2 linked regions of the Spinactinospora alkalitolerans genome follow. The protein of the gene in region 1 interacts with the protein of each later gene in a pairwise test. Links are inferred from orthologs where the notes say so. Each region holds a gene or a part of one and is shown on either strand. Other genes may lie near its edges. The genes, in order: uvrB and uvrA.

Region 1 (8,715 bases):
GGAGAACCGGCCGATCGACCCGGCGGAGGCGTAGGCGCCGCGCTCCAGCAGCAGGTGCCCGCCGAACAGGAGGGCCAGGACGCCGGGGATCCAGCCGAGCCGCCGACCCCATCCGCGTCCCCGTCCCAGGAGCCGGGGCACGTTCGCGGCGCTGCCGAAGCAGAACAGCGCGCCGCCGATCAGCGCAGCGGCCAGGACGAGTTCGAGGATGGTCTCCTCGATGAGGTGGATGGTCAGCGGCTCGGCGTACAGGGCCGACCAGGCCATGGCGACGCCGCCGGCGGCCAGTGCGGCGCCGGCGCCCCAGAGGGCCGGCGCGGAGCGGGCGAGTCTCCACATGTCGCTGTTGTCGCGTTTGAGCACCGGCACATTTTAGGGACTCCCGGCGGGGCCCGGGTGTCACAGGGGCCGCCTAGAGTGGAAACGCCAGGTATCCGCTAGGCAGGGGGACTCATGCGGCCGGTGACCGACATCCAGCGCAAGGTGACGCCGTTCGAGGTGGTCTCGGAGATGACCCCGGCCGGCGACCAGCCGACGGCCATCGCGGAGCTGGCCCGCCGCGTCGACGCCGGCGACGAGGACGCCGTTCTGCTGGGCGCCACCGGCACCGGCAAGACCGCGACGGTGGCGTGGCTGGTGGAGCAGGTGCAGCGGCCCACCCTGGTCATGCAGCCGAACAAGACGCTGGCCGCGCAGTTCGCCAACGAGCTGCGGGAGATGCTGCCCGGCAACGCGGTCGAGTACTTCGTCTCCTACTACGACTACTACCAGCCCGAGGCCTACGTGCCGCAGACCGACACCTTCATCGAGAAGGACTCCTCGATCAACGACGAGGTGGAGCGGCTGCGCCATTCGGCGACCAACTCGCTGCTCACCCGGCGCGACACGATCGTGGTCGCCTCGGTCTCCTGCATCTACGGCCTGGGCACCCCGCAGGAGTACGTCGACCGGATGGCCGCCGTCAGGGTCGGCATGGAGGTCGAGCGCGACGAGCTGCTGCGCAAGCTCGTCGAGATGCAGTACACCCGCAACGACACGGCCTTCACCCGGGGCACCTTCCGGGTCCGCGGCGACACCGTCGAGATCATCCCGGTCTACGAGGAGCTCGCGGTGCGCATCGAGATGTTCGGCGACGAGATCGAACGGCTCATGACGCTGCACCCGCTCACCGGTGAGGTGCTCGACGAGAGCGACGAGTACTACATCTTCCCGGCCTCGCACTACGTGGCCGGCCCCGAGCGGATGGAGCGTGCCATCCGCGACATCGAGGCCGAGCTCGGCGGGCGCCTGGCCGAACTGGAGCAGCAGAACAAGCTGCTGGAGGCGCAGCGGCTGCGGATGCGCACCACCTACGACCTGGAGATGATGCGCCAGGTCGGCAGCTGCTCCGGCATCGAGAACTACTCACGGCACTTCGACGGCCGCGAGCCCGGCAGCGCCCCCAACACGCTGCTGGACTACTTCCCCGACGACTTCCTGCTGGTCGTCGACGAGTCGCACGTGACGGTGCCGCAGATCGGCGGCATGTACGAGGGCGACGCCTCACGCAAGCGCACGCTGGTCGACCACGGGTTCCGGCTGCCCTCGGCGCTGGACAACCGGCCGCTGAAGTGGGAGGAGTTCCTGGGGCGGATCGGCCAGACGGTCTACCTCTCGGCCACCCCGGGCCCCTACGAGCTGGGCCGCACCGGCGGCGACGTCGTCGAGCAGGTCATCCGGCCCACCGGCCTGGTCGACCCGGAGGTGCTGGTCAAGCCCACCCAGGGCCAGATCGACGACCTCGTCCACGAGATCAGGGTGCGCGCCGAGCGCGCCGAGCGCGTGCTGGTCACCACGCTGACCAAGAAGATGGCCGAGGACCTCACCGACTACCTGACCGAGCTCGGCATCCAGGTGCGCTATCTGCACAGCGAGGTCGACACGCTGCGCCGGGTGGAGCTGCTGCGCGAGCTGCGGGTGGGGGAGTTCGACGTCCTCGTCGGCATCAACCTGCTGCGGGAGGGCCTCGACCTGCCCGAGGTGTCGCTGGTGGCCATCCTGGACGCCGACAAGGAGGGCTTCCTGCGTTCGGAGACCTCGCTGATCCAGACGATCGGCCGCGCCGCGCGCAACGTCGCCGGCCAGGTGCACATGTACGCCGACCAGGTCACCGACTCCATGCGCAAGGCCATCGACGAGACCAACCGGCGCCGCGCCAAGCAGTTGGCCTACAACACCGAGCACGGCGTCGACCCGCAGCCGCTGCGCAAGAAGATCGCCGACATCCTCGACTCGCTGGCCCGCGAGGACGCCGACACCCAGACGCTGATCGGCGGGAGCGCGCGCCAGCAGAGCCGAGGCCGGGCGCCGGTGCCGGGGCTGTCCTCCGCGGCCACAGGTGAGCGCTCCGCCGACATCGCGAACATGCCGCGCGCCGAGCTCGCCGACCTGATCGAGCAGCTCACCGGGCAGATGCACCAGGCAGCGACCGACCTGCAGTTCGAGCTGGCCGCCCGGCTGCGCGACGAGGTCAAGGAGCTCAAGCGCGAACTGCGCGGCATGGACGCGGCCGGGGTCTCCTGAGCGGCCCGGCCCCGGTTCCGGTGCACCTCGACGTCCACGTGGCGGCCGGCGCGGCGCCGCAGGAGCGCCGGGCGGTCGTCGCGGCGAGCGTGCAGCGGGCGGTCGCCATGGGCGCCACCCGGGTCCGTGAGGTCGACGAGCCCACCGGGGACTGCGTCGTCGTGCTCGATCCCGAGGGCGACGAGTTCTGCCTGCGGTGACGGCGGTGCGGCCGGGAACCACGGCCGGTCCCCGCCCGTCTGAAGTGACGAGACACCGGACCGCCCGGCCGGTGCAGACCCGAAGGGAACGTCGAATGCGCGGCCGGATTGCAGCGGTGACCGGTGGAGTGGCCCTCCTGGCCCTGTTCGGTGCCGGATGCGGCGTGTCGGTCTCCGAGGACGGTGACGTCTCGGTCTCCAACGGCGGCGAGGAGGTCTCGGGTTCGGAGAACGGCGTCGTGGTGTCCGACGGCCGGACTCTGACGGTCGCCGCGGACGGTGAGACCGCGACCGAGGACTGCGCGGGCCTCGACGTCAACGTGCTGGCCAGCGACACCACGTTGACCTTCAACGGCGAGTGCGGCGAGGTGAGCATCGCCGGCAGCAACACCGAGGTGCACGTCGGTTCGGCCGCGTCGATCAGCGTCACCGGTGCGGACAACGTCGTCTACTACGCCTCGGGCGAGCCCTCGATCAGCAACCTGGGTGTGAACAACACCACCGAGCAGGGCGGCAGCGCCACCCCCTAGCGCCGAGTCCGAATACGGCCACCGCTGTGAACAGCGGAAATGGAATAAGGCGGGCCCCTGTGCGCCATCGGGGCGCGGTCGTCGGTTACCGTGGAACGATTCGGCGCCGGTTCTGGTGAAATTGCATGGCGACAATTTCAAAACAAAATCGGAAACTTTGGTCGTTATCTCTACGTTCCGGCGCCGTAGGCGCTACGGTCTATTTTCGTAGCCATGACGCGACAGTATGTCACCGTTAGAACTCCAGCGGCGGCGCGCTGGGGCCCGCGTCCAGTGTGAAGAGCGCACGTGCGGCCAGGGAGGGATAAATGAGCGGTTATGTCGCCCGGGTGCGGCATGACGATCCGCCCGGCGATAGCGCCGAATTCGACCTGCTGGTGGGATCGGTCGCGAGGCGGTGGGCGGAGATCGATCCATTGCTGCCCGAGCCCTCGCATCCACGGCTCAGCACCTATCCGCTGCTGACGGTCAGCGACGAGTCCGCGCGCCCCGTCGCCACCGGGACCATGCGTTATGCCTGGTACCAGCCCGGCGAGGTCGGGCGTACCTGGGGTGTTCCCGACCAGCACTGGCTCACCCCGATCGTCGGCGGCCCCGACCCTGAGGGCGCTCTGGACTCGCTGCTCACCAGTTGGCGGGACCAGATGGACGACCTGCCCAGCGGCACCGGGTCGGAGTCGGCCGCGCTGCTGACCTGGCCGGCCCGCGACGTCTGCGGCGTGCGGCCGCTGCAGCGCCACGGCCTGCAGCCGTTCACGGTGCTGGCGGCCCGGCAGCGCCGCAGGGGGGTGCCGCCCTCGCTGCCGCCCCGCGACGTCACGATCCGGCTGGCCGACATGCAGGACCTCGCGGCGGTCGTCGGCCTGGTGATGGAGGAGCACCGCTACGAGGAGCACTTCGGCGGGGTGTTCATCCAGCCCGAGACCGCCGAGCAGACCCGCAGGGTGGTCGCCCGGGCCCTGAGTCGCCCGCCGTCGTGGATCTGGATGGCCGAGCGGCGCGGCCGTCCGGTCGGCCTGGTCTGGGTGTCCCCGCCCGAACGCGCCCGCTGGGTGGCGCCCCTGGTCAACGCCGGTCCCGCCGCCTACATCGGCTACGGCGTGGTCACGGAGCAGGAGCGCGGCGCCGGTATCGGCACCGCGCTGGTCAGCCAGGCCCACCACGCGATGGACAGCTACGGCATCGCGGTGACGCTGCTCAACTACGCGATGATGAACCCGGTGTCCGGGCCGTTCTGGAACCGGATGGGCTACCGACCGCTCTGGACGACCTGGGAGGCCCGCCCGGTGCTCGCGCTGCGCTGACCCCCCCCGCTGTCCGGACCGCCGGGCGGCGGGGCCGCGCCGATTCCGGTCTCCCTCTGGTGATCACCCGCCCCGACGGGTTACCGTCGGCGCATGCTCAACGCCGTTGCGTGGCGGCGGTGTGTCCGTGCGGAGGGAAGGTCGGATGAAGCGCACAACGTGCCGGGTCGGCGCCGCGGCGGGACTGCTCGCCCTGATCGCGGCGGCCGCAGTGCCGGCCCGGGCCGGGGAGGCACCGGAAGGGCCCGACCGCGACTCCGTCGCCGTCGGCCGCGGGGGAGCGGTCGCCACCGTGGACCCCGACGCCACTGAGGCCGGGATGCGGGTCCTGCGCTCCGGCGGCAACGCCGTGGACGCCGCCGTCGCCGCCGCGGCCGCGCTGGGGGTCACCGAGCCCTACTCCTCGGGTTTCGGGGGCGGCGGCTACTTCGTCTACTACAGCGCCGCCGAGGGACGCGTGCACACCCTCGACGGCCGCGAGACCGCACCGGCCGCCATGCGGGAGGACTCCTTCCTGGAGGACGGCGAGCCCATCCCGTTCGAGGAGGCCGTCACCTCGGGGCTGTCGGTCGGGGCCCCGGGCACGCCCGCCACCTGGGAGCGCGCCGTCGAGCAGTGGGGCAGCAGGCCGCTGCAGTACGTCATGCGCCCGGCCATCCGGCTGGCCGAGCGCGGCTTCACGGTGGACGCGACGTTCAACGAGCAGACCGCCGCCAACGCCGAGCGCTTCGCCGACTTCCCGGCCACCGCCGAGCTGTTCCTGCCGGGCGGCGCGCCGCCGGAGGTCGGCACGGTGCTGCGCAACCCCGACCTCGCCGACACCTACCGCGACTTCGCCCGGCACGGCGCGAGCGTGCTGGAAGGCGAGATCGGGGCCGACGTCGTCGAGACCGCGACCGCGCCGCCGGTCGCCCCCGGCGCCGACCGGCAGGTGCGGCCCGGCCTGCTGAGCGCCGGCGACCTCGCGGACTACGAGGTCGTCGAGCGCGACCCGACGCACGTGGACTACCGGGGCCTGGACGTCTACGGCATGGCGCCCTCCTCCTCCGGCGGCTCCACCGTCGGGGAGGCGCTCAACATCATCGACACCCGCGACCCCGCCGAGCTCGCGCCCGAGGAGATCCAGCACCTGACGCTGGAGGCGAGCAAACTCGCCTACGCTGACCGCAACGCCTACATCGGCGACCCCGCCCACGTCGACGTGCCCCTGGAGACCCTGCTCTCCGAGGACTACGCCCGGCAGCGGGCCTGCCTGGTCGAGCCCGACTCGGTCCTGGCCGCGCCCGTGGCCCCCGGCGACCCCGGGGCCGGGAACGGGGACGGGGACGCCTGCGCGCCCTCCTCCGCACCGGCCGGGCCGGAGCCCGAGGGGCCCTCGACCACCCACCTCGTCACCGCCGACCGGTGGGGCAACGTCGTCTCCTACACGTTGACGATCGAGCAGACCGGGGGCAGCGGCATCACCGTGCCCGGCCGCGGCTTCCTGCTCAACAACGAGCTCACCGACTTCGACTTCCGGGTCTCCGAGACCGGCGCAGGGGCCGCCAACCTCCCGGCCCCGGGCAAGCGGCCGCGCTCCAGCATGGCGCCGACCATCGTGCTGCGCGACGGCGAGCCGTGGCTGGCGCTGGGCAGCCCGGGCGGCGCGACGATCATCACCACCGTGCTGCACGTCCTCGTCGACCGCGTCGACCGCGGTATGACGCTGCCCGAGGCGGTGGCGGCGCCCCGGCTCTCCCAGCGCAACGCCGAGCAGACCCAGGCCGAACCGGGGTTCTTCGATACACCGGAGGAGAAGGCGCTGAGCGAACTGGGGCACGTCTTCGCCGAGACGCCGGAGATCGGCGCGGTGTCGGCGCTGGAGTTCCTCGACCGCGGCCGGATCCAGGCGGTGGCCGAACCGCGGCGGCGCGGCGGCGGGCACGCCGCCGTGCTCAGGGAGCGCGGGTGGGAGCCGCCCGGCCCCGGGTCCGGCGCGGCTCGTTAGGCTCGTGAGCGTCGCCGTTGACGAGTTCGAAGGGTGGTCCGGGCATGGATACCGCGCAGGTGGAGATCGTCGAGGTCGGGCCGCGCGACGGCCTGCAGAACGAGACCGCGGTCCTGTCGGTCGCCGAGAAGGTCGAGCTGATCGACCGAGCCGTGGCCGCGGGGGTCCGGCGCATCGAGGCGGTCAGCTTCGTCAACCCCAGGCGGGTGCCGCAGATGGCCGGGGCCGAGGAGGTCATGGCCTCGGTGCGCCGCGACGCCGGAGTGTCCTACATCGGGCTGGTGCTCAACCGCCGGGGACTGGACCGGGCGCTGGCCGCCGAGGTCGACGAGGTCAACGTGGCGATCCCGGCCACCGACGTGTTCTGCCGCCGCAACCAGGGCTGCACCGCCGAGGAGATGCTGGCGGCCTACGACGACATCGCCAAGGCGGCCCACGCGGCGGGAATGCCGGTCAGCGCGACGATCTCCACCGCGTTCGGCTGCCCGTTCGAGGGCGAGACCCCGCCGCAGCGGGTGGCCGACATCGCCCGGCGCGCCGCCGACTCCGGCGCGGTCGAGATCGCGATCGCCGACACCATCGGCGTCGGCGTCCCCGGGCAGGTCGCCGACCTGGTGGAGCGGGTGCGCGCCGTCGCGGGCGGGGCCGGGCTGCGCTGCCACTTCCACAACACCCGCAACACCGGCTACGCCAACGCCCTCACCGCCCACGAGCACGGCGTCACGGTGCTGGACTCCAGCATCGGGGGCTTCGGCGGCTGCCCGTTCGCCCCGGCGGCCACCGGCAACATCGCGACCGAGGACCTGCTCTACATGCTGCACCGCAGCGGCGTACGGACCGGCGTCGACATGCGCGGCATCGCCGCCGCCGGGACGTGGCTGGGGTCGCGGCTGGACAAGGAGCCCCCGGCGCTGCTGGGCCGGGCCGGGGGCTTCCCCGCGCCCGAGTGACCCGCCGGGGCGTCTCAGATCGTTGACGGGGAGGCGGGATTGTTCTCAGTCCCCGCCGCGGCTCTGCGGGCCTGGTGGGGATGCTGTCGGCGCGCGGCGTCCGGCGACGCGAAAGGCCGCGGGATCGCCGCTGCTCAAGGCCCCGGCCGTCTGCGGCGGGCGACCGGCACGAACCCGTGCGGCCGCCCTTTCGTACCGCCGGCGACGGCGCCGGCGGTGAGCAGCTCGCGCTGGGCGTGTTCGTGCCGCTCGGCCGACCAGCCGTTCCACGTGCGCGCCTGCCGGAGGCACTCGTTCCCGTGCTCGGCCGGCCAGTCGCGCAGCCGGGCCGGCCCGGCCGTGTCGCCGGAGCCGGATACCGGTGCAGATGGACGACGCTGTTATCCTGGTGGCCCGTGGAGTCCGAGGTCGTCGGCGGGACCAACCGCCGCCACCGCTCGGGCGCCGCACGGTCGCCCGTCGTTTTCGGGCGATCCGTAGCCATTCGACCACGGGAGCATCACTTTGGCATCCGCCGCGAGTACCAAACACCTTTTCGTCACCGGCGGCGTCGCCTCCAGTCTCGGCAAGGGTCTCACCGCTTCCAGCCTCGGGCGGCTGTTGAAGTCGCGCGGCCTGCGGGTCACCATGCAGAAGCTCGACCCCTACCTCAACGTCGACCCCGGAACGATGAACCCCTTCCAGCACGGCGAGGTGTTCGTCACCGACGACGGGGCCGAGACCGACCTCGACATCGGCCACTACGAGCGGTTCCTCGACACCGAGCTGTCCGCCTCGGCCAACGTCACCACCGGCCAGATCTACTCCAGCGTGATCGCCAAGGAGCGCCAGGGCGCCTACCTGGGTGACACCGTGCAGGTCATCCCGCACATCACCAACGAGATCAAGTCCCGCATCTACGCGATGGACGCCGCCGACGTCGACCTCGTCATCACCGAGATCGGCGGCACGGTCGGCGACATCGAGTCGCAGCCGTTCCTGGAGGCCGTGCGCCAGATCCGGCACGAGATCGGCCGGGACAACTGCTTCTTCCTGCACGTGTCGCTGCTGCCCTACCTCGGCCCCTCCGGTGAGCTCAAGACCAAGCCCACCCAGCACTCGGTCGCGGCGCTGCGCAGCATCGGCATCCAGCCCGACGCGATCGTGTGCCGCTCGGACCGGCCGATCACGCAGAGCCTGAAG
Region 2 (9,160 bases), 2.1 Mb from region 1 along the record:
CCATGGCGGCCAACGCCGTCCTGGTGGCGCTCGCCCCGCGCGACTGGGCGGTCGCCGCGCTGGGGGCCGGCACGTCGCTGGGCCTGAGCCTGGCGGCCCTGCTGCTCCTCGCCGCGGCGCTGCGCGCCCACGGCCGCGACGCGTTCGCGGGCCTGGGCCGCGCCGCGCTGGCCGTGCTGCTCGGCGCCGGTCTGGGCTACGCCTGCGGAGCGTCGGTCGTCCACCTCTTCGAGGTCACCGGCCTATGGTCGAATGTCGGGGTCGGCCTGCTCGGCGGAGCGGTCACCCTCGCGGTCTTCGGCGCCGTCGCCGCCGTGATCGACGGCCGGGCGGTGCGGGCCGCGCTCACCCGCCGGATGAACACCCCGGGGACGCGGGCCCCGGACAGGGACGAAGGTGGAGAGGGAACGCATGAGTGAGCTGCGGATCGCGATGGCCATCGCGACCAGCGGCGGGGGTGTGGGCAACCACGTCCGCTCACTGAGCGCCGGCCTGGACGCGCGCGGCCACCGGGTCGCCGTGATCGGCCCGCCCGCGACCGAGGACCGCTTCGGCTTCACCGCGGCCGGCGCCCGCTTCGCGCCCGTCGACGTCGGCGCCAGGCCGAGGCCGGCCTCCGACCTCGCGGCGATCGGGAAGCTGCGCCGCATGCTCGCCGGCGTCGACGTCGTGCACGCCCACGGCATCCGCGCCGGCGCGCTGTGCGCGCTGGCCCAGGCCTCCCCGCTCATCGTCACGCTGCACAACGCCCCGCCCGCGGTCTCGGGCCCGCTGGGCCTGGCCTTCCCCGTGCTGGAACGCGTCGTCGCGCGCCGCGCCGACCTCGTGCTCGGCGTCTCGGGCGACCTGGTCGAGCGGATGCGTCTGCGGGGCGCCAAGGCCGTGGAGCGCGCCCTGGTGCCGGCTCCGGCGATGCCGCCGCCGGACCGCGCCGCCGCCGAGGTCCGCTCCGAGCTGGGCGTGGCGCAGGACCGTCCGCTGCTGCTGGTGGTGGCCAGGCTCGCCGAGCAGAAAGGGCTGCCGACGCTGCTGGAGGCCGCCGCGCTCTGGGCGCGCCGCGATCCGGCGCCCTTCGTGGCCATCGCGGGGGACGGGCCGCTCGAAGCCGACCTCGCCGCCCGCATCGCCGAGGGCGGCCTGCCGGTGCGGCTGCTCGGCCGCCGCACCGACGTCCCCGACCTGCTCGCCGCAGCCGACGCGTTCGTGCTGCCCAGCGTGTGGGAGGGCCAGCCGCTGGTGCTCCAGGAGGCGCTGCGGGCCAGGCTGCCCATCGTGGCGACCAGGGTGGGCGGGGTGCCCGATGTGGTGCGCGACGCCGGCCTGCTGGTGCCCGCGGGGGACGCGTCCGCGCTCGCCGATGCGGTCGGCCGGGTCCTGGACGAGCCCGCCACGGCCGGACGGCTGCGCACGCAGGCCGCGCTCATGGCCGAGACGCTGCCGACCGAGGACGACACCGTCGAGCAGGTGCTGAGCCTGTACCGCAGGCTCGCCGCCCGCAACGGCGCGGTCTCCTGAAGGCCCGCGCGGCCGGGCCGTCCCCGCGGTGACAAGACCCACACCCGGGGTGCACAAGAAGAGGCCTTCCGGGCGGTGTCCCGCGCACGGCCGGGATGGCATGATGAGACCCGGCCTTTCAATCGGCGGGAACCCATCCGCATGATTCCACGTTGATCGGTCAGAACAATCAGTGAGTGAGGGGAGTATCCCTTCCGCGGCGGTGTCGTCATCACGGATCGCAACGAGGCGAACCCGGTGCCGTCGGCCCGTGGCCGTGCCATGGGCGGGAGAGACCTCCGGTAGCACCCATGCCCGTACTTCACAGGCGGGCACCGCAACCGGAGGAGAATCCGTATGGATGTCCCCATGTGGGTCTGGCTTGTCACGATCGGCGCGATGGTCGTGATCCTGGCCCTGGACCTGGCGATCGTCGACCACCCCTGGAGCAAGAAGTCCGGGCCGAAGGAATTCGGCATGAAGCAGGCCGCGTGGTGGGCGGCCTTCTACATCGGTATCGCGATCGTCTTCGGCTTCGGCGTCTGGTACTTCGCCGGCGCGACCATCGCGGGCGAGTACTTCGCGGGCTTCGTCACCGAGAAGAGCCTCAGCGTCGACAACCTCTTCGTCTTCTACCTGATCATGGGCAGCTTCGCGGTGCCCAAGAAGTACCAGCACGAGGTCCTGCTGGTCGGCATCGTGATCGCGCTCGTCATGCGCGGCTTCTTCATCGTCATCGGCGCCCAGGCGATCAACGCCTGGAGCGAGGTCTTCTACCTGTTCGGCGCGTTCCTCATCTACACGGCGATCAAGATCGTCCGCGACCACCTCAAGAAGGACGAGGAGGATCAGGACTACACCGACAGCTTCGCGGTGCGGATGGTCCGCAAGGTCTGGCCGGTCACCGACGACTACCACGGCGCGCACCTGACGGTGAAGCAGAACGGCCGCCGCCACGTCACCCCGATGCTCATGGTCATCGTCGCCATCGGCGTCACCGACCTGGTGTTCGCGGTCGACTCGATCCCGGCGATCTTCGGCCTCACCCAGGACCCCTACATCGTCTTCACCGCCAACGCCTTCGCCCTGCTGGGCCTGCGGCAGCTGTACTTCCTGCTGGCCGGGCTGATGGACCGGCTGGCCTTCATCAGCTGGGGCCTGGCCGCCATCATGGTGTTCATCGGCGTCAAGATGATCCTGCACGCGCTGCACGAGAACGGCGTGCACGTGCCCGAGATCGGTATCGGCCTGTCCCTGACCGTGATCCTGGGTGTGATGACCGTCACCATCGTCGCGAGCCTGCTGAGGTCCAAGGGCGGCGGGAAGAAGGAGCCGACGGGGGAGAAGACCGGCCCCGGCGCCCCCTTCTGAAGAGCGGGCCGTCCGGATTCCCGGACGACCCTCTCCTCGAACGGCTGTTCGGTTATAGTGAAGCGTCCGCCGGGTTCCCGGCGGGCGCTTCGCGCGCCGGAGGCGGAAGTTTCCGGCGCTTCGAGTCGTTACTGTTAGAGGCCGAGCGCCGCACGACGGCCCAAGCGCGGTATCCGTCCCCATGGCCGTCGGTGCAGGCCACACCTTGCGCGGCAGCCAGGAGCCGGGGTCCGGCACGCCCTCACCGCGTGGTGCCGATGCCGAAGGGGTTGATGGGAGCATGGCCGAACAGCTGGTGATCCGGGGCGCCCGGGAACACAACCTCAAGAACGTCTCGCTGGACCTCCCGCGCGACGCGATGATCGTGTTCACCGGACTCTCCGGGTCGGGAAAGTCGTCGCTGGCCTTCGACACCATCTTCGCCGAGGGCCAGCGCCGCTACGTCGAGTCCCTCTCGGCCTACGCCCGGCAGTTCCTCGGCCAGATGGACAAGCCCGACGTCGACTTCATCGAGGGACTGTCCCCGGCCGTCTCCATCGACCAGAAGTCCACCAGCCGCAACCCGCGCTCCACCGTCGGCACCATCACCGAGGTCTACGACTACCTGCGGCTGCTGTGGGCCCGCATCGGACGGCCGCACTGCCCCGAGTGCGGCCGGCTGATCGCCCGCCAGACCCCGCAGCAGATCGTCGACCGGGTGCTGGAGCTGAAGGAGGGCACCCGGTTCCAGGTGCTCGCCCCGGTCGTGCGCGGACGCAAGGGCGAGTACGTCGAGCTCTTCAAGGACCTGCAGACCAAGGGCTTCACCCGGGCCAGGGTCGACGGCGCGGCCGTGCGGCTGGACGAGGTGCCCGCCCTCAAGAAGTACGAGAAGCACGACATCGCCGTGGTGGTCGACCGGCTCACGGTGAAGGAGTCGGCCAAGAAGCGGCTGACCGACTCGGTGGAGACCGCCCTGCAGCTGGCCGGCGGCACGATCCTGCTGGACTTCGTCGACCTCCCCGAGGACGACTCCGAGCGCGAGCGGGTCTACTCCGAGCACCTGTTCTGCCCCTATGACGACCTGTCGTTCGAGGAGATGGAGCCGCGCTCCTTCTCCTTCAACTCCCCCTACGGCGCCTGCCCCGAATGCAGCGGCCTGGGCACCCGCATGGAGGTCGACCCCGAACTCCTCGTCCCCGACCCCGCCAAGACGCTCGCCGAAGGGGCGATCGCGCCGTGGTCGGGCGGACACGCCAGCGAGTACTTCGGCCGCCTGATGCAGGCGGTCGGCGACGCGCTCGGCTTCGACCTCGACACCCCGTGGGAGAAGCTGCCCAAGAAGGCGCAGCGGGCGCTGCTGCAGGGCCACGACACCCAGGTGCACGTGCGCTACCGCAACCGCTACGGCCGCACCCGCTCCTACTACACCGACTTCGAGGGCGTCATCCCGTGGGTGCGGCGCCGGCACTCCGAGAGCGAGAGCGACCTCAGCCGCGAGCGCCTCGAAGGGTTCATGCGGGTCGTGCCCTGCCCGGTCTGCGAGGGCGCCCGGCTCAAGCCGGTCGTGCTGGCCGTCACCGTGGGCGGGCGCTCCATCGCCGAGGTCAGCGCCCTGCCGCTCAGCGAGTGCGCGGAGTTCCTCGGCGGGCTGGAGCTGTCGGAGCGCGACCAGGTCATCGCGGCCCAGGTGCTCAAGGAGATCAACGCGCGGCTGGGCTTCCTGCTCGACGTCGGCCTCGACTACCTCAACCTCGAACGCCCGGCCGGATCGCTGTCCGGCGGCGAGGCCCAGCGCATCCGGCTGGCCACCCAGATCGGCTCGGGGCTGGTCGGCGTGCTCTACGTGCTCGACGAGCCGTCGATCGGACTGCACCAGCGCGACAACTTCCGCCTGCTGGAGACGCTGGAGCGGCTGCGCGACATCGGCAACACGCTCATCGTCGTCGAGCACGACGAGGACACGATCCGCGCCGCCGACTGGGTGGTCGACATCGGCCCGGGCGCCGGCGAGCACGGCGGCGACGTCGTGGTGTCGGGCCCGGTCTCGGAACTGCTGGCCAGCACCGACTCCAACACCGGCGACTACCTGGCCGGCCGGCGCGTCATCAAGGTCCCCGAGGAGCGTCGGCCGCTGACCAAGGGGCGCGAGGTCGTGGTGAGGGGCGCACGCGAGAACAACCTGCACGGCCTCGACGTCGCGTTCCCGCTCGGCGTGTTCACCGCGGTCACCGGTGTCTCCGGCTCCGGCAAGTCCACGCTGGTCAACGAGATCCTGTACAAGGCGCTGGCCAAGGAGCTGCACGGCGCGCGCTCGGTTCCCGGCCGGCACGTCCGCGTCAACGGGATGAACCAGCTCGACAAGGTCGTGCACGTCGACCAGAGCCCGATCGGCCGCACTCCGCGGTCCAACCCCGCCACCTACACCGGTGTGTTCGACCACATCCGCAAGCTGTTCGCCCAGACCGCCGAGGCGAAGGTGCGCGGCTACCAGCCGGGCCGGTTCTCGTTCAACGTCAAGGGCGGGCGCTGCGAGGCGTGCGCGGGCGACGGCACGATCAGGATCGAGATGCAGTTCCTGCCCGACGTCTACGTCCCGTGCGAGGTCTGCCACGGCGCCCGGTACAACCGCGAGACGCTGGACGTCCACTACAAGGGCAAGACCATCGCCGACGTCCTGGACATGCCGATCGAGGAGGCGCTGGAGTTCTTCGAGCCGATCTCCGCGATCCGGCGCCACATGCAGACGCTCAACGACGTCGGACTCGGCTACGTGCGGCTCGGCCAGCCCGCCACGACGCTGTCCGGCGGCGAGGCCCAGCGGGTCAAGCTCGCATCGGAACTGCAGCGCCGCTCCACCGGCCGCACCGTCTACGTGCTGGACGAGCCCACCACCGGCCTGCACTTCGCCGACATCGAGAAGCTGCTCGGGGTGCTGGGGCGGCTGGTGGACAACGGCAACACGGTCATCGTCATCGAGCACAACCTCGACGTCATCAAGACCGCCGACTACGTCATCGACATGGGTCCCGAGGGCGGTTCGGGCGGCGGCACGGTCGTGGCCACGGGCACGCCCGAGGAGGTCGCCGACATCGACGAGAGCTACACGGGCCAGTTCCTGCGCAAGATCCTCTAGAGCCAATGCTGCTCGGTCAGGCGCTGCGCGGTATTTGCCGAGGGGCGTTGCGGGTCCGCTGCTCCCTTTGGCCGGAGTCTGCGGGAGGCAGGCCGACCGCAGCCTTTGCGGCCTTGTTCGAGTACAGGGAGACCTGTGGACACCGGTCGGCATCGGTCCGGCGAACCTCGACTTCACGGCATCGCCTCTGGAGCGCGCTCGGCCGGGCCCGTCCCCGCGGGCGTCGGCGTTCGCGCGCGGCCGGTCTAAGGTGGTGGCAGCACCGCAGTACCCCACCTCCGTCGGAAACGAGGACGCATGGACCACGCCCGCGCGGGGCGCAGCGCCCCTCTCGGCGCCCTCCGGCCGGCGCCGCTCGGAGCGCGGTTCGCGGCGAGGCTGGTCGACCTGGTCATCCTGGCCGGCATCGCCGCGCTCGTGGCGAGCGCGGCCGTGCGGGCCCTGCCCGGCGGGTGGACGCCGACCGGGCTGTCCCTGCCGGTCGGCATCGCACTGTCGGCGGTGACGTTCGCCGTCTACCTGGCCTACGAGGTCGGGTTCACGATGCTGCACGGCGGGACGCCCGGCAAGCGCCTCTTCGGCCTGTCCGTCGCCGCGCACGGCGGCGGCGCGGACCCGGCGGGCGGGCGGCCCGGCCCTTTCGCGCTGGTCAAGCGCTCCGGCGTGCTGTACGCGTCGGTGCTGTTCAACTACGTCCCCGTGCTGGGGCTGCTCGCCCTGGTGCTGTCGGTGTTCGCGGTGGTCTCGGCCGTCCTGGACCGGTCCTCGCACCGCGGCCTGCACGACGGCTTCGCCGGTACCGTGGTGGTGACCGGGCGTGCACGCTCGGTACCGTCATAGGGCACGCCATGAGCGCGCAGGCGCGGCGCCCCGTTCCCTCTTCCCGGTCCCGTAGGAGGTCCGTGCGTTCATGAGCCACCCCCCGCCCTGGAACGACGGTGGAGGCGTTCCCCGGTACAGCGGGCCTTCCGTCGGCGGCGATCCCGGATCCACCCGCGCGGGCGGGGTCGGCCACCGGCCGCCGCCCTACCAGCCGCCGCCCGAGGCCGGCGGCACCGGCACCTTCGTGCCGCCCTACCGGTCCCCCTACGCCGGGCCCGCGCCGGACGGCGGGCCGGGGCGGCCCTCCTCGCCCGCGCCGGCGGAGTGGTGGCAGCGGGCGGTCGCCCGGCTCATCGACGCAGGGGCCCTGCTGATTCCGGCGACGGTGCTGGGACTCATCGCCGGCCTGCTCTGGGCCGGCACGGACGCGCTCCTCGGGGCGTCGAGCTCCTCGGTCGAACGGGGCTTCTGGATCATCTACAGCATCACCTGGTTCCTGCTCGTCGGCGCCTACGACGCCGTCTGCGTGACGGTGTGGGGCCGCACCCTCGGCAAGCAGGTGATGCGGATCCGGGTGGCGGCCATCGGGGGTTCGGGCCGCCCGGGCGAGATCCCGATCGCCGCGGTGCTGGCCAGGGCCGCGGTCTTCAACGTCCTGTACCTCTTCGTCTGGGCCCATTTCGTGGTCCAGGTGCTGCTGAGCCTGGCCGGTCTCGTCTTCTTCTGCCTGTGGCCCCTGTGGGACCGGCCGCACCGGCAGGGGATCCACGACAAGATCGCCCGCACCGTCGTGCTCCGCGCCGACTGACCCGGCCGGGGCGGCCGACGCCACCCCGGCCGCGCCGGTGCACCGCGATTTGGCCGGACATCGGCCGGGCATGGAATGCTGATCAACCGAAACACGCCTACGACCACCACGAGGTTCGGGGACCCATGAACTACCCACCGCCGCCACCGCCCAACCAGCCGCCCGAGGGCGGTGGATACGGCAACCAGGGGCCCTATCCGCCGCCTCCGGGGCAGCAGCCGCCGCCCGGTTCGGGACCGCAGCCGCCCTACGGGCCGGGGCCCCAGCAGCCTTACGGTCCCGGCCCGCAGCAGCCCCCGCAGCAGCCCCCGCAGGGGCCTCCGCCCGGCGCCCACCCCGGCTACCCGGGCCAGGGGGCCCCGCCGCCCGGACCGCAGGGCGGCTACGGCCCGCCGCAGGGCGCCCCCTACGGCGGGCAGCCCTACGGGGGCCACGGGGCCCCGGGCGGCGGTCAGCGGCTCGCCGAGTGGTGGCAGCGCCTGGTCGCGCGGATCGTGGACGGCGTGATCGTCGGTGTCCCGCTCGGGATCATCAACGGCGTCCTGGGCCTGCTGTTCTTCACGGCCGCCATGTCGCCGGTCGAGGTCGACCCCAGCACCGGCGAGGTCACCGGGGGTGTGTCGACGTGGGGTACCGTCGCCGTCACCATCGTCATGTTCCTGCTCGCTTCGGCCGCCGCCCTGCTGTACGAGGGCCTGTGCCTGTCCAAGTGGGGCGCGACCGTGGGCAAGCGGCTCCTGAGCCTGCGCGTCGTCCCACTCGACGGCGCGCGGCAGGAGGGCCTGCCCTCCGCAACGGCGTTCCTGCGCGCCGGCGCCTGGTGGGTCTACCTCCCGCTGATGTTCGTCCCGGTCGTCAGCTGGATCGTCTGGCTGTACCCGCTGCTCAACGGGCTGTGGCCGCTGTGGGACCAGCCGAACCGGCAGTCGCTCAACGACAAGATCGCCAAGACCGTCGTCGTGCAGGCCGGGTAGTCCGCCCCGGCGGACCCGCCCCTCGGCGTCCGTGCGGTGCCGGGGCGCTCCCAGTCCGGTACTACAGTTCGTAGTAGTGGATTTTTTCCCGGTCGAACGAAAGGGAGCCGCGTCATGACAGCGGGGACGCCGTGTGCCTGTGGGATGAGTCGGCGGCGGCTGCTGGGCGCCGCGGGGGCGGCCGGGGCGGCCGCCCTGGGGGCCGGCGCCTGCGCCGGCCCCGGCGACGATCCCCAGCCGCAGGACAAGCTGCACGGCACGGTGATCGCGCGCACCGATGACGTGCCCGTGGGCGGCGGCACGGTCGTCATCGACGCCAAGCTCGTCGTCACCCAGCCGCAGAAGGGCGAGTTCAAGGCGTTCAGCGCCGTGTGCACGCACGCCGGCTGCACGGTGCAGGAGGTCGAGGACAACATCCACTGCCTGTGCCACGGCAGCGAGTTCGACATCGGGACCGGCGACGCGGTGGGCGGCCCGGCCGGCGAGCCGCTGGAGCCCTTTGAGGTGCGGATCGAGGGCGCCGACATCATCCTGGTGTGAGCCGGGACGCGAAGGGGGCGCGCGGCCCGCACGTCC

What was found.
Region 2: the proteins of uvrB (region 1) and uvrA interact in binary tests that used the Escherichia coli proteins (3 or more experiments, as listed by UniProt). The link is inferred for Spinactinospora alkalitolerans from one-to-one orthologs.

The regions. Positions count from the first base shown.
Region 1 is NZ_JACCCC010000001.1:4,040,537-4,049,251, reverse strand. Bases 79-3,007 are described here. They hold uvrB (excinuclease ABC subunit UvrB), read left to right. Parts: upstream 79-453; coding sequence 454-2,562; downstream 2,563-3,007. Other genes in these bases: HDA32_RS17935 (DUF3060 domain-containing protein), read left to right, coding at 2,858-3,007; HDA32_RS17950 (hypothetical protein), read right to left, coding at 79-363. Outside these bases: more of HDA32_RS17950, read right to left, coding at 1-78; more of HDA32_RS17935, read left to right, coding at 3,008-3,292; HDA32_RS17930 (GNAT family N-acetyltransferase), read left to right, coding at 3,601-4,596; ggt (gamma-glutamyltransferase), read left to right, coding at 4,742-6,583; HDA32_RS17920 (hydroxymethylglutaryl-CoA lyase), read left to right, coding at 6,628-7,533; pyrG (CTP synthase), read left to right, coding at 8,038-8,715. UniProt on the Escherichia coli protein: The UvrABC repair system catalyzes the recognition and processing of DNA lesions. A damage recognition complex composed of 2 UvrA and 2 UvrB subunits scans DNA for abnormalities.
Region 2 is NZ_JACCCC010000001.1:1,920,503-1,929,662, forward strand. The notes cover bases 2,807-6,180. They hold uvrA (excinuclease ABC subunit UvrA), read left to right. Parts: upstream 2,807-3,145; coding sequence 3,146-5,980; downstream 5,981-6,180. Other genes in these bases: HDA32_RS08560 (TerC family protein), read left to right, coding at 2,807-2,865. Also shown: murein biosynthesis integral membrane protein MurJ, read left to right, coding at 1-419; HDA32_RS08555 (glycosyltransferase family 4 protein), read left to right, coding at 412-1,515; more of HDA32_RS08560, read left to right, coding at 1,852-2,806; HDA32_RS08570 (RDD family protein), read left to right, coding at 6,278-6,820; HDA32_RS08575 (RDD family protein), read left to right, coding at 6,891-7,610; HDA32_RS08580 (RDD family protein), read left to right, coding at 7,736-8,584; HDA32_RS08585 (Rieske (2Fe-2S) protein), read left to right, coding at 8,729-9,124. UniProt on the Escherichia coli protein: The UvrABC repair system catalyzes the recognition and processing of DNA lesions. UvrA is an ATPase and a DNA-binding protein. A damage recognition complex composed of 2 UvrA and 2 UvrB subunits scans DNA for abnormalities.